DNA from 2 places in the Bradyrhizobium sp. USDA 4506 genome. Region 2 is predicted to be linked to the other one. Evidence: riboswitches for the same ligand, from Rfam matches in the RefSeq annotation. Region 2 holds a riboswitch; the other holds the start of a gene.
What was found. A riboswitch is a leader RNA that binds a small molecule or an ion and turns the genes downstream of it on or off. The one in region 2 is predicted to bind cobalamin.

Region 1 (3,244 bases), 6.1 Mb from region 2:
AGCAGCAGCGCCGAGCCGGTGAGCGCGCTCGGCACCAAGAGCCGCGCCGGATCGTGACCGATCACGGGACGCATCAGATGCGGCGCGACGAGGCCGATGAAACCGATCGTGCCGGTGACTGCGACCGCGCCGCCGACGCCGAGCGCCACGCCCGTGATCACGAAGAGCCGCAACCGCCCGACGTCGACGCCGAGGCTCTGCGCCGCCTCCTCGCCAAGCGTCAGCGCGCGGAAGGCGCTCGCCTGGCTGAGCAGGATGGCGGCGCCTGCGATAATGAAGGGCAGCGCCAGCGCGACGTGCTGGAAGCTGCGGTCTTCCAGCGAGCCGAGCAGCCAGAACGCGATCTCCAGCACCACGAACGGATTGCTCGAGAGATTCATCACCAGCGCGGTCGCGGCTCCCGCAAAGCTCGAGATCGCGAGCCCGGCGAGGATCAGGATCAACAGCCCGGCATTGCGGCCGGCGATCGCAAGCAGCGCGAACACCGAGCCGAACGCGGCGATGATCGCCACCACCGGCAGCGCGTAGGAGCGCACATCGGCGAGGCCCAGCGCGATCACCAGCACCGCGCCGAAGGCGGCCGATTGCGGCGCGCCGAACAGCGACGGCGAGGCCAGCGGGTTGCGCAGCAACCCTTGCAGCGCCGCGCCTGACAGCCCAAGAATACCGCCGATCGCGAATGCCAGGATGGTGCGCGGCAGGCGGATCTCGCGCACGATCACCTGCGCCACATCGCTGCCGCCGCCGAACAGCGCCTCGATCACCGCGAGCGGCGACAGCCGCACCGGCCCGATGCCGAGCGAGATCACCAGCAGCAGCAGCACAAGCGCGAGCAGCGCCGCGGTGGCGCCCCACCGGCGCCGCGCCGCGACCTCGGCCGCCAAGGCAAAATCCTGCACGCTCATCGGATCCATGCTCTTACAGCGATCGTCGTGGCAGACAAGCGACACTCGACAAAAACCGTGGCCGCACGGCCATTGCCCGACTTCCGCCGGATTGACTTTGCTACCCGGCCGAACCCTAGATGAACATGACGGTTCTTTCATGAGATGAAAAGGGAATGCGGTACGGGGAAACTTCCCCAACGCCGCGGCTGCCCCCGCAACTGTATGCGGTGAATCCTTCGTCACAGGCCACTGGGAATCTCGGTCCTGGGAAGGCGACGAAGGGTAACGACCCGCGAGCCAGGAGACCTGCCGTCAGCCGTGGTCACACGCGATGCTGCCGGTCGGGGAGTACAGGCATGAGCTTCACCTGATGCTGTGAGCACGATGGTGAGACTGGTTCGCGGTGACGTGCCACTGACGTTGCCGAGGCCTTTCTTATGTTCTCCTTCCCTTTCCATCGGCGGCGCCGCGCGCTTCTGCTCGCGTCGACGATGATCGCGCCGGCGACGATGCTCGCGCCGGCATTCCTTGTCTCCGCAGCGCGGGCGCAGCAGGCACCCGCTCCCGATCAGCTGCCGGCGATCGAAGTCACCAAGCCGGGCGACCAGAACGTCACGCGCGCCAGGCCGGCCGCTGACGAAGCGCCGGCGCCGCGACGCCCGGCGCCGGGCACCTCGCAAGGCAACAATACAGGCAGCGGAGCCGGATCGGGCACGACAGGGACCGGTGTGGCCACCGGAACGGGCGGCACCGGCGGCCGCCAGTTCGCCGGCATTGTCGGCACCTCCTCGGCCGTGATCACCGCCGACGACATCGCGCATTCGCCGGTGCAGTCGTTGCCCGAGATCCTCGCGCAGGTGCCGGGCGTGCAGCTGCAAACGCCCTATGGCGGACCGAACGGCGCCAAGACGTCGGTCGACCTGCGCGGCTTCGGCGCGTTCGCGACCGACAATACCCTCTTCCTGCTCAACGGCCGCCGCCTCAACGACGTCGACAAGGCCGGCTTCGACCTCACCACGATTCCGCTCGATTCGATCGAGCGCATCGAGATCACGCGCGGCAACAGCGGCGCGGTGCTCTACGGCGACAACGCGGTGGGCGGCGTCGTCAACATCATCACCAAGACCGGCGTCGGCGGCCCGCCGACGACGATGCGGGCCGAGGCCGGAGTTGGCTCGTTCAACACCCGCATGGCCGCGGTCTCCGCGGCACTCAATTCCGGCCCGTGGTCCACCTCGTTCTACGGCAACGGCATCAAGTCGGACGGCTACCGCGTCAACAATGCGCTCGACCAGCGCAACGCCGTCGGCAACATCAACTACACGACGCCGGATCTCACCGCCTTCCTGACCGTCACCGGCAGCGACCAGAAGCTCGGCCTACCCGGCGGACGGCTGGTCGATCCGTCGATCGGCGTGAACGAGCTGCTCACCGATCGCCGCGGCGCCGCGACGCCCTTCGACTATGCCAACCAGCAGACCGCCAGCGTCACCGCCGGCTTCACCAAGACGCTGATGAACGGCGTCGACCTCATCGTCGACGGCGGCTGGCGGCAGCGCGAGACGCAGAGCGGCTTCTTCGGCACGGTGCCGACCATCAGCTTCGCCTCGACCTACAATGACGCCGCGCTGCAGACCTGGTCGCTGACGCCGCGGCTCAGCGTCAAGAACGTGATGCTGGGCGTGCCGTCGACGATCCTGACCGGCATCGACTATTACGATTCGACCTTCCGCGAGGCGCGCGGCGCCTATCAGGGCGTCGACCCGTTCCACATCTACAGTATCGAGCAGCAGTCCGTGGCCGGCTATTGGCAACATACGCTGGGCCTGTTGCCGACGACCGACTTCTCCTACGGCGCGCGGGTTCAGAACACCAGCATCTCGGCGCGCGATCGCTACGACCCGAATGCGCCATTCGCATTCGACACCCAGGCGGCACCGCTCGACAGCAACGAGACGCAATACGCGCTGCATGTCGGCATCGAGCATCGCCTGACCGACACTTTCTCGGTGTTCGGCCGCGCGGCACGCGCATTCCGCACGCCTGATGTCGACGAACGCGTCGCGTCGGGTCCGTCATTCGACCCACTGACCTTCGCCCCGATCCCGCAGAATTTCCAGCTCAAGACCCAGACCTCGCAGGATGTCGAGGGCGGCTTTCGCGTCAGGACCAACCGCTTCCAGGTCCAGTCCAGCGTCTATCTGATGGATCTCGAGAACGAGATCCATTTCAACCCGGTGCTGTTCTTCAACACCAACCTCGACCCCACCCGCCGCTACGGCTCGGAGACCAGCGCGGCGCTCAAGGTCAGCGACAGCGTCACCCTGCGCGGCGGCATGGCGATCACCCGCGCGGTG
Region 2 (3,244 bases):
ATCGATCTGGATCATGGTCGCTCCGGCCTTTTCGAGGTCGGTAACCTCGTCGCGGATCGCGAGTGCGATCTGGCGGCAGGCTTCGCTGCGCGGCAGGTCGTCGCGAACGAACGACCAGTTCAGGATCGTCACCGGTCCGGTGAGCATCGCCTTCATCGGCTTCTTGGTCAGCGATTGCGAGTAACGCCACCACTCGACCGTCATCGGTTTCGGCCGGGAGACGTCACCGAACAGGATCGGCGGACGAACATAGCGCGAGCCGTAGGACTGCACCCAGCCATACTGGGTGAAGACGAAGCCGGAGAGCTGTTCGCCGAAATACTGCACCATGTCGTTGCGCTCGAACTCGCCATGAACCAGCACGTCGAGCCCGATCTCCTCCTGCCAACGTACGGTGCGGGCAGTCTCCTCCTTGAGGAACTGCTCGTATTGGGCGTTGGTCAGTGTGCCCTTGGCGTGGGCCGCGCGAGCATTGCGGACGTCGGCGGTTTGCGGGAACGAGCCGATAGTCGTCGTTGGGAAGGCAGGCAGGGCAAAGCGTTTGCGCTGGACTTCGGCGCGGCTGGCAAAGGCGCTGGTGCGACGGCGCATCGCGTCGTCGATCGCCGCCATCCCCTTGGCAACGGCCGCGTCGTGGATCTTGGGCGAGGTCTGGCGTGCCTTGGCGGCCTTGTCCGAGGCGGCTAGGGCGTCCGCGACGCTGGCGTCGCCGGCCAGTGCCTTCGCCAGCGAAGAGAGTTCGGCGATCTTCTGCACGGAGAAGGCAAGCCAGCTCTTCACATCCGGGTCGAGACCGGTCTCAAGCTCTAAGTCGATCGGCGTGTGCAGTAGCGAGCAGGACGGAGCGATCTGGACGCGGTTAGCGCCGAGCTTGGCGATGACCGGCTTGTAGCGCTCGACCAGCGCCGACAAATTGGAGCGCCAGACGTTGCGGCCGTCAATGACGCCGAGCGAAATCACGAGATCCTGGCGGGCACCGGATTCGATCTGGCTCAGTTGCTGCGGTGCGCGGATCAAGTCGACGTGCAGACCTGCCACCGGCAGGGCCAACGCGGTCGCGATAGTGTCGCCGATCGCACCGAAGTAAGTGGCGAGCATGATCTTGATGCCCGGTACGTCTTTGGCGAAACGCGCATAGGCGCGCTGGAGCGCATTCCCGTCGGTCTCGTTGAGATCGAGCACGAGGCAGGGTTCGTCGATCTGGACCCATTCTGCGCCGCGCCTGGCGAGCTCCTGGAGAACCTCGACATAGACCGGCAGCAGGCCGTCGAGCAGCGAGACCGGATCGACCGAGGCATCATGGCTCTTGCCGAGCTTCAGGAGGGTGACAGGGCCGACGAGCACCGGACGGGTCTGATATCCGAGCGCTTTCGCCTCGTCATACTCTTCGATCACCTTGCGGGACGAGAGCTTGAATGTCTGTCTCTTGTGAAATTCCGGGACCATGTAGTGGTAATTGGTGTCGAACCACTTGGTCATTTCCTGCGCTGTCGCGCCATGGCCATGGTGGGCGTGACTGCAGCTCGCGTCGTGCGCGTCGCCTTGCGAACCACGCGCCATCGCGAAATAGGTCTTGAGCGAGACTGCTCCGCCCTTCCAGCCATAGGCCTCGGGGATGGCACCGACCATCACGCTGGTGTCGAGCACGTGGTCGTAAAGCGAAAAATCGTTCGACGGTATAATGGTCGCGCCGAGTGATTTCTGGCGTGCCCAGTTGGCGACACGGAGCCCGGCTGCAGCTTCGAGAAGTTGCTGCTCGCTGATCTTGCCGGCCCAGAAGCCTTCGAGCGCGAGTTTGAGTTCGCGGCGCGGCCCGATGCGGGGCGTGCCGAGTGTTGCAACTGGAACTGAAAGAGAAGTCATAGCTTTAACCCCAGGTGGTGGGGGCAAAAGGCCATGGCGGACGCTGGCAGGGCAGCCGCGGATGCGGCAGCTGCTTGGCGTACCACCGGGACACCCCGCCCGTGGACGATTATGTTGTCGGGGCAGGTCTCCTGGCTCGCGGGTCGTCGCCTGCATCCGGCCTTCCCGAAGCTTTCGCTTCAGTGACACTGATGGACGCGGGCTCACCGCTTACAGTTGCGGGGGCAGCGCCGGCATTGCCTCAATCCTGAACGGATGGAAAACGCACCGGCTTCCCTCTTAGCTCCGGATCAAGCGGGACCCGGAGAACCTCGACGTCTCCGATTATCTGCAACGGCGGGCTCTCGTCAACCTATCGTCGATCACTTGCGTTGCGGCATGCCGGACGGAACGATTGTTTGAACGATCGAAGAATCGAGAGCTTCATAGTCGTGTAATCCAATTGCCGCATAGAGTTCCGCGCGCGTCTGCATCCGCTCTACGATCTTGGGCGTGCCACCATCACGTAAAATTGCAGCATACAATTCTGCCTGCGCCTTGTTCGCCACTCGCAATGAGGACACAGGCCAGATCACCATGGCATATCCTATCGCCTCGAACTCGGCGGCGGTGAAGAATGGGGTCTTTCCAAACTCCGTCATGTTCGCGAGAAGCGGCGCGCCGGGCATGCGCGCCGCAAAAGCACGGAACATCTCGGCCGTGTTGAGTGCCTCCGGAAAGATCGCATCGGCCCCGGCCTCCCTATAGGGCTTTTGCCCGGGCTACGGCGCCAGCGAGGCCCTCGCTGGCGGCGGCGTCGGTCCTGGCGATGACCATGAGATCGCGACGCGCTTTTGATGCCGGCGCGACCTTGGCCGCCATGTCATGCGCATCGGCGACTTCTTGTCGTTCAGATGGCCGCATTTCTTGGGCAGGATCTGGTCTTCCAGATGAAGCGCGCCGGCACCGGCATCCTCAAAGACGCGGGTGGCGCGCATCACATTCAGCGCCGCCTCACCGTAGCCGGTGTAGGCATCGACGAGCAGCGGCAGGTCCTGCGGCACGGACGATCTGCGTTTCCTTCCATCCCACGGAGACACTGACCTCCGTCAGCGGTCAGAAAGCGCTTCAAGCGCTTCGGCTCATTAAATCGAATGTTTCGTCGTCAATTCCGATGCCGTGTAAATCAGAGGGGCAATGGCGTGACGATCGAATGTCCGGGCGCAGCCGAGAGCGCCATTTTGCGGGTGTGCGGTATCGTCGACCACAAGCTGCAGTGGTTACAGGATGAGCTTCTCACCGCGATGTCCGGCGATTTCACGGTCGTGAACGAGTTCCTTGGGTGAGACCTGAAGGCGAGAGGGCTGTGGGACGAGGTGATAGTCTCTAATCGCCGCTATGC

Region 1: linked by a shared signal. The riboswitch ahead of ACVIHF_RS32495 (TonB-dependent receptor) and the one ahead of metE (5-methyltetrahydropteroyltriglutamate--homocysteine S-methyltransferase) in region 2 are both predicted to bind cobalamin.

Annotation. Positions count from the first base shown of each region.
Region 1 is NZ_JBSSBM010000002.1:6,418,711-6,421,954, forward strand. Features, by position in the region: gene ACVIHF_RS32490 (FecCD family ABC transporter permease) at 1-905, opposite strand, end outside; cobalamin riboswitch at 1,018-1,215, shown strand; gene ACVIHF_RS32495 (TonB-dependent receptor) at 1,325-3,244, shown strand, end outside.
Region 2 is NZ_JBSSBM010000002.1:330,765-334,008, forward strand. Features, by position in the region: gene metE (5-methyltetrahydropteroyltriglutamate--homocysteine S-methyltransferase) at 1-1,863, opposite strand, end outside; cobalamin riboswitch at 1,968-2,192, opposite strand; partial or broken gene ACVIHF_RS03995 (isocitrate lyase/phosphoenolpyruvate mutase family protein) at 2,226-2,916, opposite strand; gene ACVIHF_RS04000 (hypothetical protein) at 3,045-3,188, shown strand; partial or broken gene ACVIHF_RS04005 (ribonucleotide-diphosphate reductase subunit beta) at 3,225-3,244, shown strand, end outside.